One region of the Gordonia sp. YY1 genome, then DNA from elsewhere that is predicted to be linked to it. Evidence: riboswitches for the same ligand, from Rfam matches in the RefSeq annotation. Region 1 holds a riboswitch; the other holds the start of a gene.
The links. A riboswitch is a leader RNA that binds a small molecule or an ion and turns the genes downstream of it on or off. The one in region 1 is predicted to bind S-adenosylmethionine.

Region 1 (7,427 bases):
GTCGTGGTGGTTCAGGACCTCGGTGAGCACGACGTAGCTGCTCGGGTCGAAGCGCTGCATGAGTTTCGACGCCTGGTGCTCGAGGTAGCTCTGCACGGCGTACCGGCCGCCGAGAAGCGGCTGCTCGTCGCCCTGCGGTTCGTTGGCGAAGCGCTCGTCGAGCTCGGGCTCACTGCGGTACGACAGGTGCGCGATCTGACGGGCGATGCCCATCCCGGTCAGCGGTACCTGTCCGGTGCCGTGGTAGTTTCCGCCGTTCCAGGCCGGGTCGGACTTGATGGCGGCGATCTGGGTGGTCTGGATGCCGATCTGGTCGGCGGTGGCACGGGCGCCGACGGCCAGCACCAGTGCGCTGCGGACGCGCTCGGGGTATTCGATCGCCCACTCGAGTGCACGGGCTCCGCCCATCGATCCGCCGAGAACTGCTCCGACGCTGCGGATTCCGAGACGGTCGAGGAGAGCGACCTCGGCGCGGACCTGGTCGAGGACGGTGATCTGTGGGAATCGCGAACCCCACGGCCGACCGTCGGAGGCGAGCGACCCGGGACCCGTCGATCCCTTGCAGCCGCCGAGGACGTTGGCCGAGATGACGCACCATTCGTCGGTGTCGATGGCCATGCCCGGACCGATGAGGCCGTCCCACCAGCCGGGCGCCTCGTGCTCGTTGTCGGCGGGACCGGTGACGTGGGAGTCGCCGGTGAGTGCGTGCAGGGTGAGGATCACGTTGTCGCGGGAAGGCGACAACGTCCCCCAGCGCTGGAACGCCAGGGTGACGTTGTCGATCCGTTCGCCGCTGTCGAGAGGCAGCGAGCCGATGCTCATGCCGACGAGCTTCCCGTCCGGGACCGATTCCCAGTCGGGCTGATCAGACGCTTGCGCGTTCAGGTCGATACTCACCGACAAAATTGCCTCACCTGTCTCACTTGGCGGCTGCGAAGCCCTGTTCGAGGTCCGCCAGGATGTCGTCGATTCCCTCGATGCCCACGGCCAGGCGAACAAGTCCCGGGGTGACACCTGCGGCGAGCTGCTCCTCGGGGGTCAGCTGGCTGTGGGTGGTCGAGGCCGGATGGATGACCAGCGAGCGGACGTCGCCGATGTTGGCCACGTGGCTGTGCAGGGTCAGCGCGTCCACGAACTTCTTGCCCGCGTCCACACCGCCGGCGATCTCGAAGGAGATGATCGCACCCTGTCCCTTGGGGGCGAGTTCCTGGCCGCGCTGGTACCAGGGCGAGGACTCGAGGCCGGCGTAGGCGACGGATTCGACCTGCGCATGACCCTCGAGGAACTTCGCGACCTTCTGTGCGTTGGCGACGTGACGCTCGATGCGCAGGCTCAGGGTCTCGAGGCCCTGGGCGAGAAGGAAGGCGTTGAACGGGGCGATGGCGGCACCGGTGTCGCGCAGCCACTGGACGCGGGCCTTGAGTGCGTAGGCCGGCGCACCGAGGTCGGCGAAGACCGCACCGTGGTAGCTGGGGTCCGGGGTGGTGAAGCCGGGGAACAGATCCTTACCGTCGCGCTGCACACGCCAGTCGAAGGTGCCGCCGTCGACGATCACGCCGCCGATCGCGGTGCCGTGTCCGCCGATGTACTTGGTGGCCGAGTGGACGACGACGTCGGCGCCGTGGGCCAGCGGGTTGATCAGGTACGGGGTGGCGACGGTGTTGTCGATGATCAGCGGCACGCCGTTGCGGTGTGCGACCTCGGAGACGCCCTTGATGTCGAGGATCTCGTTGTTGGGGTTGGAGATCGACTCACCGAAGAACGCGCGGGTGTTCTCGCGGACGGCGGCCTGCCACGACGCCGGATCCTCGGGATCCTCGACGAAGCTCACCTCGACGCCGAGCTTCGGCAGGGTGTAGTGGAACAGGTTGTAGGTGCCGCCGTACAGACGCGGGCTGGACACCACGTGACCGCCGGTCTCGACGATGTTGAGGATCGAGTAGGTCTCGGCGGCCTGCCCGGAGGCCACGAGCAGAGCGGCGACGCCGCCCTCGAGGGCGGCGATGCGCTGCTCGACCGCGTCCTGGGTCGGGTTCATGATGCGGGTGTAGATGTTGCCCGGCTCCGCGAGACCGAAGAGGTTCGCCGCGTGCTGCGTGTCGTTGAAGACGTAGGAGGTGGTCTGGTAGATCGGCAGAGCCCGGGCATTCGTGGCCGCGTCGGCGGTCTGGCCGGCGTGGATCTGCTTGGTTTCGAAGCTCCAGTTGTCGGCTGGATTCGTGCCCTCGTTGGCATCAGACATGACGATTGATCACTTTCTACGGTCGGCAGGGCCAAATTCGACCCTGTTGGGGTCCGACCTTCGGACCCGCGCTTGCCGGGGCTTCGCTGCTGCGATCCCACAACCCGGTCATCACCCGGAGCACCCCACCGCGGTTGGAGGGTTGCCGATCAGCAAGCCGGGGCTTGGCGCTGATACTCATGACCTGGCGACAAGGATATAACACGGATGTGAGTGCCTGAGAACCCTCCCGGTCACGCCGAGTCGAACCCCTCACACTGCCTCCGAACCGTGTACTGAGCGTGTGGTCCGAACGGTTGAAATCGGTCAAACGGCACGGCGAATCCCCAGTACAGCGTCGTTAGCGCTTCTCAGCATCATGTCAGGTTCTTCGTCGTCGCCTTAGGGTTCGGGCAACCCCGGCGGGCTTCCGCACTGGCATGGTCCGGGTTCATCGAGGAGAACACCTCATGGCTGCGCTGGCGCACCTCCGCTCTCGACGGATCTCCGTCCTCGTCGCCTCTGCAACCGGTTTCGCGGTGGCCGTCGCCCTATGCCTCCCCGGTGACGCCCTCGCGGAGGCATCCGAGTCCTGCGGAGCGGGGGCGGTCGTGATCGCCGCCGGCACCAACGACCCCGAGGGGCAACACCTGGTCGGGGTCACACAGCGGTACCGAGGGCTCGGGCCGGACGGGAATCCGGACCCGGACTCCGAGTATGCGGGCGACAACGGATACACGATCATCTACGCCGACTATCCGACGACGCTCTGGCCGCTGGGCGCCACGGGGTACGACTCGAGCGTGGCGCAGGGAAACGCGGCGACCACATCGGCGATCGCCGGCTACCAGACCCGGTGTTCGGGTAAGCCGGTCGTCGTCGCCGGGTACTCGCAGGGTGCCCGGGTCGCGGGTGATGTCCTGGCCGACATCGGCTCGGGTCCGGTCGAGGTCGTGGCGACCGACGAGAACGGCGACCCACTCCTCGACGAGGACGGCAATCCGATCACCGTCGTCATCGACCCGGACGGGATCAGCGGCGAGTTGTACTCCGACCCGCGGCAGGCCGGCGACAAGACCGGACGCGGCATCGAACTGTCCCTGATCGGCGTGATCCCGGGGCTGACGATGTCCGGTCCGCGCGGGACGAGCGGGACCGACGCCGGTTTCGGTGAGCTCGAGGGTCGGGTGGTGTCGGTCTGTATCGAGGGCGACCCCATCTGTGACCTGCCCGATCCCATCCACGACCCGATCGGTGCGATCGACGGGCTCCTCGGTTACCAGGTCAAGCACTTCCTCTACCCGTACGCGATGTACCGGGACCCCGCGTCCCAGTGGGCGACGCGACCGGTCTCGTGCAACGACGCGGGGACGGTCTGCATGGTCGGGGCGAAGTCCGCATTCGCCGAGCTGGTCCAGGGCTGGGCATCCGACCTCGGCTACACCGGCGAGATCGGCGACTTCCTGTCCGGCCGTCCGACGGTCGGCCTCCCGCTCGGGATCACCCTGGCGAACCTGCAGCCCGTCGTCCGCCTGGTCCAGGGTGTCCTCCCGCCGCTGCCGCAGCTCGGTTACGGCGCCTACCTTCCCGACCTCTTCGTCTTCGAGGACATCCTGCAGGGCATCAGCCTGTCCCCGGCGCGACTCATGCGCGGTGTGACCGCGCTGGCCGCCAGCGTTCGCAGCATCGTGCTGCTGCCGGTGAACGCCGTGCGGTACTGGGCGGGCGCGATCGTCGGACCGACCGTCACGTCGCAGCCGAACACCTTCACCGTGCTCGCCGACGACGACTCCGAGGTGCCGGTGACTCTCGCCCGAACCTTCGCCGCCGTCGACGACGATCCCGAGACCAGCGGACCGGAGGTCGAGGCGACCCACGGCGGTTCCGGCATCCCGGCCGTCACCGAGGTGGCGAGCGGTCCGTCCGGAGTCGACTCTTCGGCGGATACGGACACCTCGGCGCCTGCGTCGGCCGCCGAACCCGACGACGGCCCGGCCGGCGGCGGAGACGGCACCGACCCGTCCACCGGTGGCGGTGATCCGGGCGTGACGCGGTCGGAGACCGATTCCTCCGACGCGCCGTCGTCGGACGCCGGGACCCCGGGCTCCGATCCCGACGGCGGCTCCGGCAGCGCCGACTCCGGGACCTCGAACCCGGACGGCTCGGACTCGGGCAGTTCCGGCAGCGGCGGGTCGGATTCGAGCAGCGGTTCCGGCAACAGCGATGGCGGATCGGACAGTTCGTCGAGCGGGGACTCGGGCTCCGAGTAGTCCCGGCAACCTCCAAGGAATCGATCGCCCAGCGATCGGGCAGGCGGGCGGGGTCGTCGGCCCCCTGTGAAGCAACTCACCGGGTCCGGGGGAATTGTGGTCTCCATGGGCCGGTTGGCATGAGGCGTGCCTGACGCTCCCACGACGACCACCGGTGCGCCGGACGACCTCGTTCCGAAGGTGCTCGACGACGCATCGTCGAAGGTGCAGGAGCGTCCCTCGTCGACGATCTCGAGTCGTGCCCGCCGGTTGACGATCCTGGCGCTCGCGCTGGGCGGTTTCGGCATCGGGACCACAGAGTTCGTCGCGATGGGTCTGCTCCCGAACATCGCCGGTTCCCTCGGTGTCTCCGAGCCGACCGCCGGCCACGTCATCTCCGCCTACGCGCTCGGCGTCGTCGTGGGTGCTCCGCTGATCGCGGCGCTCACGGCGCGCATGTCGCGGCGGGTGCTCCTGATCGCGTTGATGGTGGCGTTCACGATCGGCAACCTCGCGACCGTGCTCGCGCCGTCGTACGGACTTCTACTCGTGGCGCGGTTCGTCGCCGGTCTTCCGCATGGTGCGTACTTCGGCGTCGCGGCGCTGGTCGCCGCGCACCTCGCCGGTCCGCGGAATCGGGCCAAGGCGGTCGGGCAGGTGATGCTCGGTCTCTCGGTGGCGAACGTCGTGGGCGTGCCCGCGGCGGCCTGGCTGGGGGAGACGTTCGGGTGGCGCACCGCATTCGCGATCGTCGTCGTCATCGGCATCGCGACCGTCGTCGCACTGGTCCGTGTGCTGCCGACCCTGTCCGGCATGACGATCACCGACCCGCTGACCGAACTCGGGGCACTCAGACGAACGCAGGTGTGGTTCACCCTGGTGATCGGCGTCGTCGGGTTCGGCGGGATGTTTGCGTTCTACACCTATCTGAACTCGGCCCTGACGTCGGTGACGGGACTGCCGGTCTCCGTCGTGCCCTTCGCCCTGATGCTGTACGGACTGGGCATGGTGACCGGGAACTTCGTCGGCGGCTACGCGGCCGATCGGAGTGTGTCCGTCGCCATCCTCGCCGGCCTGTTCACCAGCGCGGTGACTCTCGCCGCCTTCGCGGTGCTCGCCGAGAATGCCTGGGCGGCACTGATTCTCACCTACTTCGTGGCGCTGACCGGATCGACGATGCTGCCGGCCCTCCAGACGCGGCTGATGGACGTCGCTGCCGACGCGCAGACACTGGCCGCCGCCCTCAATCATTCGGCGCTCAACGTCGCCAACGCCGCGGGTGCGTTCCTCGGCGGCGTGGTGGTCTCGGCCGGGTGGGGGTTCCTGTCGCCGTCGGCGATCGGCGCGGTGCTCGCCGTCGGCGGGATCGCCGTCGCGGTCGTCGCGATCGCCACCGCTCGGCGCCGGCCGGTCGGCGCCTGAGCGGTCGGCTGCTGTTCGTCAGCCGTTGGACGGGGGAGTCGCGATGGTCTTCGACAGGTAGAGCGGTTCGCCGAGCTTGTTGATCAGCTCGAGTTGCGTCTCGAGGTAGTCGATGTGCTCTTCCTCGTCGGCGAGGATCTTCTCGAGGATGTTCGCGCTCGTGATGTCGCCCTTCTCGCGGCACATGGCGATGCCCGGGCGGAGTCGCTCGACGACCTCGACCTCGACGGCCATGTCCGACTCGAACTGCTCGCGGATGGACTGACCGATGCGGAGCGGCAGCAGTCGCTGATAGTTGGGCAGTGCGTCGAGGAAGAGGATGCGGTCGGTGAGGATCTCCGCGTGCGTCATCTCCTCCATCGACTCCGCGCGGGTCTTCGCTGCGACCTCGGTCAGACCCCAGCTCGCCTGCATCTTCGAGTGGAGGAAGTACTGGTTGATCGCGGTCAGCTCGCTCGTGAGCTGCTCGTTGAGTAGTGCAATGATCTCGTCGTCGCCACGCATCTGACAGCCTCCCGTTAGCCGATTGTCTGGTGACGAAGTTAACACGGCAAAACGCCCCGCGCGCGTACTCGCGCGAGGTTGTGACTGGAGTTGTCAGTGTCGGATCATGCAGCGCTCGTCGAGGTGGCCGCCCTTTCGCTCAGGATGCTGTCGAGTTTCTCCAGGCAGGTTCCGCAGCCCTCGCCCGCGCCACACCGATCACTGATGTCGTCGACGGTGTAGGCACCGGCATCGCAGTGCTCATGTACTTCGTCGACGGTGACGGCGCGGCATATGCAAACGAACATCTTCGGACCTAACGTAGTGCCTGGATTAGGTAATGCTTACATATTCTCCTCGGTGAGCACAAGGGTTGCCTTACCTCCATTTCGTCTCAATCGGAGACCCGTAGACCCGTCTCGGGAGGTGTGCGGCGGGCGCGGGATCTGTCGGACCGAATCCGTACTATGTGGCCTCGTGCCACTCTCCATCTCCACGGTCAACGTCAACGGAATCCGCGCAGCGGTCAAACATCGTTCCGAGACCAACCGCGGCTTCCTGCCCTGGTTGGAGGACTCGTCGCTCGACGTCGTGCTGTTGCAGGAGGTACGCGCGAGCGAGGACCTCGCCCGGGACGCCCTGGCTCCCGCTCTTCAGGCGGGCTGGCATCTCACGATGAGCGAGTCAGCGGTCAAGGGGCATGCCGGTGTCGGCGTGCTCACCCGCCGGGCGCCGGACGCCGTCCGGATCGGTTTCGGGAGCGCCGAGTTCGACGAACTCGGTCGCTATCTCGAGGTCGACCTCGACACCGATCTCGGACCGGTGACCGCGGCCAGTCTGTACCTGCCCAAGGGTGCGGCGCTCACCGACGCCGAGAAGGACATCGCCAAATTCGAGGAGAAGGCGCGGTTTCTCGACGAGTTCGGCGACCATCTCGGTCGGCTCGTCCGTCGTCGCCGGCACGTCGTCGTCGGTGGCGACTGGAACATCGCCCATGCCGAGGCGGACATCAAGAACTGGAAGGGCAATCTCAAGAGCCCGGGCTTCCTGCC
Region 2 (7,427 bases), on a different contig from region 1:
TGGCCCACCACGGCGTCGAGGGCGGGTCTCGCGTCCGCCGGCGAGGTGCCGCCGGACATCAGGGCGAACGACAGCACGCGACCGTCGATCGTTTGCACTATGCCCGTCAACGAACTGACCCCGGTGAGTGTTCCGGTCTTCGCGCGCACCCATCCGGCACCCGGAGTGGTGGCGATCGGGAAACGGTCGGTGAGTGTGCCGGTGCCGGCGGCGATCGGCAGTCCGTCGAGCATCGGTCGCAGCGCCGGCCGCGAGGGTCCGCTGGCCGCTGTCATCACCGCGTCGAGCAGCGCGGGGGTGGTGCGGTTGGCGTAGGAGATGCCCGACGCGTCGGCCAGCGTGGTGCCCTTCCACTGGTCGGGGAACGTGGTGGAGAGGACCTGCTCGACGGCGTCGACTCCGGCGGCCAGGGTCGCCGGTCCACCGCGATGCACCGCGAGTTCGATCGACAGCGTCTCGGCCAGCACGTTGTCGCTGTGGCGGAGCATGTCGTTGACCCGCGTCACCAGGGGCGCGGACTCGACCTTCGCGATGACGCGGTCGCCCGCGGGTGCGGATGCCTCGGTCACCGGTGCGTCCACACCCAGCGCCGCGGCCAACGCCTCCCCGGCCATGATTCCGGGCGTCGCCGAGCGAGGTGAGTACTCGTCGAGCGGCTCAAGCCGGGCGCCGTCGACCATCAGCGACTCGATCGGGGCGATGTCGCCGCCCTGGATGTCTCGACGGTCCCACGTACGGTCCATCGTCGGACCCGAAAAAGCGCTGAGATCAACCGCGACCGAGGTGACCGGTATCTCGGCCTGTTTGATCTGGTCGGCGAGGTCGGCGATGCGCCCGGGCTCGGTGTAGAAGGTGTCCGCACCGGCCGGCTGCGCCGACAGCGTGGGGTCGCCGGCACCCCTGAGGATCAGCTGTCCGTTGGATCCGGCGACGACGGTGGTGGTCACCCGCGCGTCGTGCGGCATGGCCTCCAGGAAGGCGGCGGCCGAGAGCACCTTGTCGTTCGACGCGGGGATACGCGGACGGTCGGGATTGCGCGACCACAGGATCTCGCCGGTCAGCGAGTCGGAGATCATGCCGCTCAGGACGCCGAGCGCCGGATTCCGCAGCGCAGGGGCGATGGCTCGGGACACCCCGGCCGGCGTCGGTGACGGAGCGGAGGCGACGACCGGGTCGATCCGCGGGTCGACGGAGATCGCGGCGGGCTGCGGCGGGATTCCCGGCGGCAGCTCGGCCTCCTTGTCGAGCCGGAGTGCAACGACCACTGCCGCGGTCGACGCCAGCGCGAGGATCACGACTGCGGCGATCGTCCACCAGAGGAGTTTGCGACTGCGGGGTCTGCCATCGCGACCTGCGGGTCTGGTGGATGCGCCCACGAAGCCTCCGGATCTCTCGAACTGCACACCGACGGTGAGGACGCCACTGGCCGGCGCACCACCCGGCCGAAATGTCGGATGTGAGCAACCCGGACATCCGCCGCCCCCGCGATCTGCGGGGGTACGAAGTCCGAGGTCGTCGGACTAACAGTATCGTTGTTGCGACGCGCGGCCATCTGGGCCGCCCGGCGATCACACCCCCGATCCGCAACTGCCAGGAGGAACAGTGGAATTCGATGTGACCATCGAGATCCCCAAAGGTGGCCGTAACAAGTACGAGGTCGACCACGAGACGGGCAAGGTCTACCTCGACCGCTACCTGTACACCTCGATGGGCTACCCGGCCGACTACGGATACATCGACGGCACCCTCGGCGAGGACGGCGACCCGCTCGACGCGATGGTCCTGCTGCCCGAGTCGGTGTTCCCCGGCATCATCGTGCGCGCCCGCATCGTCGGCATGTACACGATGACCGACGAGGCCGGCGGCGACGACAAGCTGCTGTGCGTGCCCGCGGGTGACGTGCGCTGGGACCACATCAAGGACATCTCCGACGTGTCGGAGTACGAGCTGGGCCCGATCTCGCACTTCTTCGAGCATTACAAGGACCTCGAGCCCGGCAAGGAGGTCCAGCCGGGCGGTTGGGTCGGCCGGGAGGCCGCCGAGAAGGTCGCCAAGGAGGCCATCGCCCGTCTCGCGGAACAGCCCCACGAGGCCAACGAGCCCTCGCGAGGCTGACGCCACCTCACGAGTCGTACACCGACCGCCGACGACACATGCTGTCGTCGGCGGTCGTTGCGTTTCGCTTCGGCGTCGTCAGGCGACGCGGTGACGCACGTCGGCGAAGACCGGCAGCACCTGCTCGCGGATTCGACGGTCGGTGGCCGAACCGTCGATCGGGACCAGGATCACGGCGTCGGCGACCTCGGCGACGTAGATGTCGCGCAGCAGCGTGATCAGACCGTGGGTGGTGCCGACGTAGCGGATGGTCTCCGAGTCGTCGGTGGAGGTGTCGGCGTGCTCGACGGCGGCGCGAGCCGACGCCGCGTGCGGCGCGATGGCCACCTCGACCTCGAGGGCGACCGCGAAATTCGCCTGGTCGTGGGTGCCCGCCCGCAGCAGCGCGCGTGCACGCTGGGCGTCCCGCAGCGTCTGACGACGCACGACGATCGGGAAGGTCAGTGCCACAGAATCACCCGCGACCGCGACCTGGAAGCCCGGACGACCGATGGTGACGGCGGTGGGCGGTGTGGAGAGTTCGATGGTCATGCCGGGTACCCCTCGTCGAGTTCGGGTCGGGTGGTGGTCGTGGTGACGCAGCGCGAAGCGAGTGCGTCGAGCAGGCGGTCGATGTCGTCGGAGGTGGTGCCCGCTCCGAAGCTCGCACGGACGGCACCCTCGGGATGACCGAGCCGCTTGAGCAGCGGGTGGGCACAGAACTTGCCGTCGCGCACGCCGATTCCGTGCTCGTCGCTCAGGTACTCCGCCACGGCCCGCGGCGCGACGCCGTCGACGGTGAACCCGGCGATGCCGACGCGGTCGGTGGAGTCGGTGAAGATCTGCAGCGGCCGCACACCGTCGATGCGCGCCAGCCCGGCGTCGAGCCGTTCGCAGAGCCGGAGTTCGTGGAAACCGATGGCCTCGGGTCCCAGCTCGGCCAGCGCGGTGCACGCCTCGGCGATCGACACCGCACCGAGCACGTTCGGCGAACCGGCTTCGTGACGAGCAGCGCCGGTGTGCCAGGTGGCGCCGGCGGTGTTGCCGCCGCGAGGGAGGTCGACGTCGGCGGTCGCGCCCCCGCCGGCGAGGTAGGGGTCGGCGGCGTCGAACCAGTCGGAACGGCCGATGAGGACCCCGGCGCCGAACGGCGCATACGCCTTGTGGCCGGAGAAGGCCAGGTAATCGATGCCGTGGCTGACGATCGAGATGGGCCGGTGCGCGACGAGCTGCGCCGCGTCGACCAGGATGCGCGCGCCGTGGCGGTGGGCAATGGAGGCCAGCCGGCCGATCGGGAGGACCTCACCGGTGACGTTCGACGCGGCGGTCACCGCGAGCAGCGAGGCCGGCTGCGAGGCGAGTTCGGCGTCGATCGCCACGAGGGTGTCCTCGATCGTGTCGCAGGCGGTGACCACGCGGGCGCGGTTGCGGCCGTTCTTCGGTGCGCACCACGGCAGCAGGTTGGCGTGGTGTTCGATGTCGAGGACCACGACGTCGCCGGGAGTGATGTGGGCGGCGAGATTGATCGCGTCGGTGGTGTTGCGGGTGAAGACGACCGTGTCGTCGACGCGGCCGCGGACGAACTCGCGGACGGTCTCACGCGCGGTCTCGTATCGGCGGGTGGTGATCTGCGACAGGTGGCCCGCACCGCGGTGCACGCTCGCGTACTCGCCGAGGGCTCCGGCGACCTGCGCGGCGACCGACGCCAGCGCCGGCGCGCTCGCTGCGTAGTCGAGATTGGCGTAACCGACGCTGCGCCCGGCGGCGACGGGGACCTGTGCATCCGAGCCGACGACCGGTGCGAGCGCGGGGATGAACGGCCCGCGGTCGGCGAACACCGGTGCATCGCGGACAGGACGGGCGGGTGTGACGGGTGCCGACAGCACAGCAGTCATGACGAGAACTCCTCGAGAATCCACACTTGCCGCGTTCGGGTTCGAACGCAGCCAGGTCGTCACCCGGAGCACCCCACCGTGGAGGAGGGTTGCCGACCAGCGAGCCGGGGCTTGTCACTGGCACTCATGACCTGCGACAAGGTTCGCGGATCCCGCCTGAGGGTGTCAATTTGGAATCACCGTGATTCCGAGTTAGGGCAGGCTTACCTGTACCCTGGCGGTTGTGTCATCGAGTGAGGTCTTCGTGCTGTCGCGTCCCCACGGCACCGTGCGGGGCGAAGGGGTGGTCCGGTCGTTCACCGACGTCGACGAGGCGTCCGCCGCGCTGCGGGCGGGTGAGCTCGGGTCGTTGACCGGGGCGATCCCGTTCGATGTCCGCGACCCCGCGGCGCTGGTGGCTCCCGCGCGGCTCCGCACCGGCGAGGCACCCCTGACCGGGAGTGCGCCGCTGTCGCGCCGAGCGGTGTCGACCGTGAGCCACCCGGACAGGGATGAGCACCGCGAACGCATCGCGCATGCGGTCAAGCGCATCGTCGCCGGCGACGTCGGGAAGGTCGTGCTCGCGCGCAGCGTCGACCTGGTGCTCGACGAGCGGATCCGGCCGGCGGAGTTGCTCGACGCACTCGCCGGCGGCAACGCGGGGCACAACGCCTTCGGCGTCGACCTCGGCGCCGCGACGGGTTCGGGTTCGTGGTTGCTCGGCGCCAGTCCCGAAGCGCTGCTGCGCAAGTCGGGTTCGACCGTGACCTGCCATCCCTACGCGGGTTCGGCACCACGGTCCGCCGACCCGGCCGTCGACCGGGCAACCGCCGACGAGTTGGCCGCGTCGACAAAGGATCTCGCCGAGCACGCGTTCGTCGTCGACCATCTGCGCGAACGCCTGGGGCACCTCTGCGACGAGGTCGACGCACCGTCGACACCACAGCTCGAGTCGACCGGCGAGATGTGGCATCTGGCCACCCCGATCCGCGCGACGCTGCGCGATCCGGCGGTCACCGCACTCGACCTCGCACTACTCCTCGGACCCACACCCGCAGTGTGCGGAACCCCGAGTGACGTTGCCGCGCAGATCATCCGCGAGGTCGAGGGCGATCGTGGCTTCTACGCGGGCACGGTCGGCTGGTGCGACGCCGCCGGCGACGGCGAATGGATGGTCGCCATCCGGTGCGCCGAGCTCGCGGCCGACGGTCGGAGTCTGCGTACATGGGCGGGCGGCGGCATCGTCGAACACTCCGACCCGCAGGCGGAACTCGACGAGACGCAGTTCAAACTACGAACCGTGTTCAACGCGCTCGGTATCCCCCTCGCGGACATCGTGAACTGACCCTCCGGTGAGCACGTCCTCCCGCAAACTCGCCTCTGACCACGAAGGTCGGCGCTAAAGTCGATGAACGTCGGGGCGAAGGGGCAGGGAGGCGTAGCGGGTGACTGCGGAGCGGTCGACAACCCAGACGAGCATTCTGCCGATCATCTTCGCGCTGTCCCTGGCCTTCACGATCACGGCCGTCGATCCCCTGGTGCTGAGCCTGAATCTGCCGCAGGTGAGCCGGGAACTCGACGTCCCGCCTACCGGTGTCGGATTGCTGGGTGGAATGTCGACGCTGGTCATGGCCGCGTCCGTCCTCGGCGCGGGAAATCTCGGTGACTCGATCGGACTCCGACGACTCCTGATGTCGGGACTGGCCGTGGTCGCCGTCGCCGATGTGCTCGCCATGCTCTCGCCCGGGTATGGCTTTCTCCTGGCGATGCGCGTCGTGGCGGGCCTGGGCATGGCGGCGCTGCTCGGGGTATCGCTGGCCCTCCTCAAGACGTCGGTGACCGAAGAGCAGCGACCGAAGGCCATCGGCATCTTCGTCGCCATCGAGATGGTTCTCTGCGGGGTGCTCCCGGCTCTGACGGGCTGGGCCGTGACGGGTCTCGGCTGGCGGCTCGTGTTCCTGGTCGCACCACTGCTTGCCGGGGTCTCGATGCTGCTCACGGCAAGGTTCGTCCCGGAGTCGCCTCGTCAGGAACGCGCGAAGCTGGACGTGATCGGCATCGTCCTGATCGGGGTGGCACTCCTGACCCTCGTCATCGGACTCGCGGCCGCGCAGAACGGTATGCTCCGGCCCCAGACCTGGCTGCCGCTGCTCGTCAGCGTGGTCGGGGCGGTGCTCTTCGTCCGCCACGAACGCCGCACCCCCGAACCGGCGCTGGACCTGTCACTGTTCGGCAACCGGACGTTCACGGTCGCGCTCGCAGCGGCCTTCACACTCAACTTCCTGATCGCGGGACTCAGCATCGTCCTGGGGCAGTACGGCAGCAAGGTGCTCGCGCTGTCACCGCGGACGGTCGGCCTGTTGTTCCTTCCCGGCTCGCTGCTGATCGCCGGCGCGCTGATCATGTCCGGGAGTCTGATGGAGAAGTTCTCGCCGAGACCGGTGATGGTCGCCGGTCTCGCGACCATGGCGGCCGCCGGGCTGCTCATGGCCGGCACGGTCAACCCGACGATGGCGTTGTGGCTGCTCGTGATGGCCGTATGGCTGTACAACCTCGGGTCGATGGTGAGTTCCACACCCGTGTCGGAGACGGTGCTCTCGCATGCGCCGAGTGGGCAGTCCGGAACAGTGGCCTCGGTGCAGACGGCCTTCGGGATGACGGGCTACGCGTTCGGGCCCACCGTGTACCTGCTCCTCCTGAATGCGTTCTTCAATCGGGAATGGCTTGCCGACACCGAACAACGGGGTCTGACGGTGACACAGGGACAAGAGGCCGTGGACGCCGCGCGTAGCGCGGTGGCGCAGAGCCCGGGTGGCGTCGGATACGACCCGAACCTGCTGCAGCAGGTGGGCGGCCTCGACCTCGGAGCGGACTTCTCCGGCGCCGTGCGACTCACCATGCTGACCGTCAGTGTCCTGCCCATCGCGGTTGCGCTCGGCGTGCTCAGGTTCCGTCATGAGCGCCCGGCTCGGGCGGCCTGACGACCGCCGCGACGCCTGACCGGAAGAAGAGCCTCGTGCGAAGGCTCAGCCGAGCGCCCGATCCAGGTCGGCGAGCAGGTCGTCGATGCCCTCGAGCCCGACCGACAGGCGAACCACCGAGTCGCTGAGACCGATCGCGGCACGTCCCTCGGGCCCCATCGCGCGGTGCGTGGTGGTGGCCGGATGGGTGATCAGCGACTTGGAGTCGCCGAGGTTGTTGGAGATGTCCACGACCCGCAGCGCGTTGAGGACCTCGAAGGCGCGCTTCTTGCCGTCGATGCCGTCGTGGTCGTTGAGCTCGAAGGTCACCACGGTGCCGCCGCCGGTCATCTGGCTCTTGGCCAGCTCGTACTGCGGATGCGACTGCAGGAACGGATATTTCACCCAGCGGACCCGTGGGTCGGCTTCCAGGAACTCAGCGATCCGCAGTGCCGAGGCCACCGAGGCGTCGACCCGCAGGCGCATCGTTTCGAGGCCT

Region 2: linked by a shared signal. The riboswitch ahead of BPODLACK_RS10675 (aminotransferase class V-fold PLP-dependent enzyme) and the one ahead of BPODLACK_RS14100 (bifunctional o-acetylhomoserine/o-acetylserine sulfhydrylase) in region 1 are both predicted to bind S-adenosylmethionine.

Annotation. Positions count from the first base shown of each region.
Region 1 covers NZ_WXYI01000009.1:183,478-190,904, reverse strand. Annotated here, with positions in the region: gene metX (homoserine O-acetyltransferase MetX) at 1-903, opposite strand, end outside; gene BPODLACK_RS14100 (bifunctional o-acetylhomoserine/o-acetylserine sulfhydrylase) at 920-2,242, opposite strand; SAM riboswitch class IV at 2,306-2,427, opposite strand; gene BPODLACK_RS14095 (PE-PPE domain-containing protein) at 2,692-4,491, shown strand; gene BPODLACK_RS14090 (MFS transporter) at 4,618-5,892, shown strand; gene bfr (bacterioferritin) at 5,911-6,396, opposite strand; gene BPODLACK_RS14080 ((2Fe-2S)-binding protein) at 6,501-6,683, opposite strand; gene BPODLACK_RS14075 (exodeoxyribonuclease III) at 6,853-7,427, shown strand, end outside.
Region 2 covers NZ_WXYI01000006.1:128,114-135,540, forward strand. Annotated here, with positions in the region: gene dacB (D-alanyl-D-alanine carboxypeptidase/D-alanyl-D-alanine endopeptidase) at 1-1,295, opposite strand, end outside; gene BPODLACK_RS10665 (inorganic diphosphatase) at 1,603-2,115, shown strand; gene BPODLACK_RS10670 (hypothetical protein) at 2,194-2,646, opposite strand; gene BPODLACK_RS10675 (aminotransferase class V-fold PLP-dependent enzyme) at 2,643-3,989, opposite strand; SAM riboswitch class IV at 4,007-4,121, opposite strand; gene BPODLACK_RS10680 (isochorismate synthase) at 4,234-5,313, shown strand; gene BPODLACK_RS10685 (MFS transporter) at 5,414-6,949, shown strand; gene BPODLACK_RS10690 (O-succinylhomoserine sulfhydrylase) at 6,995-7,427, opposite strand, start outside.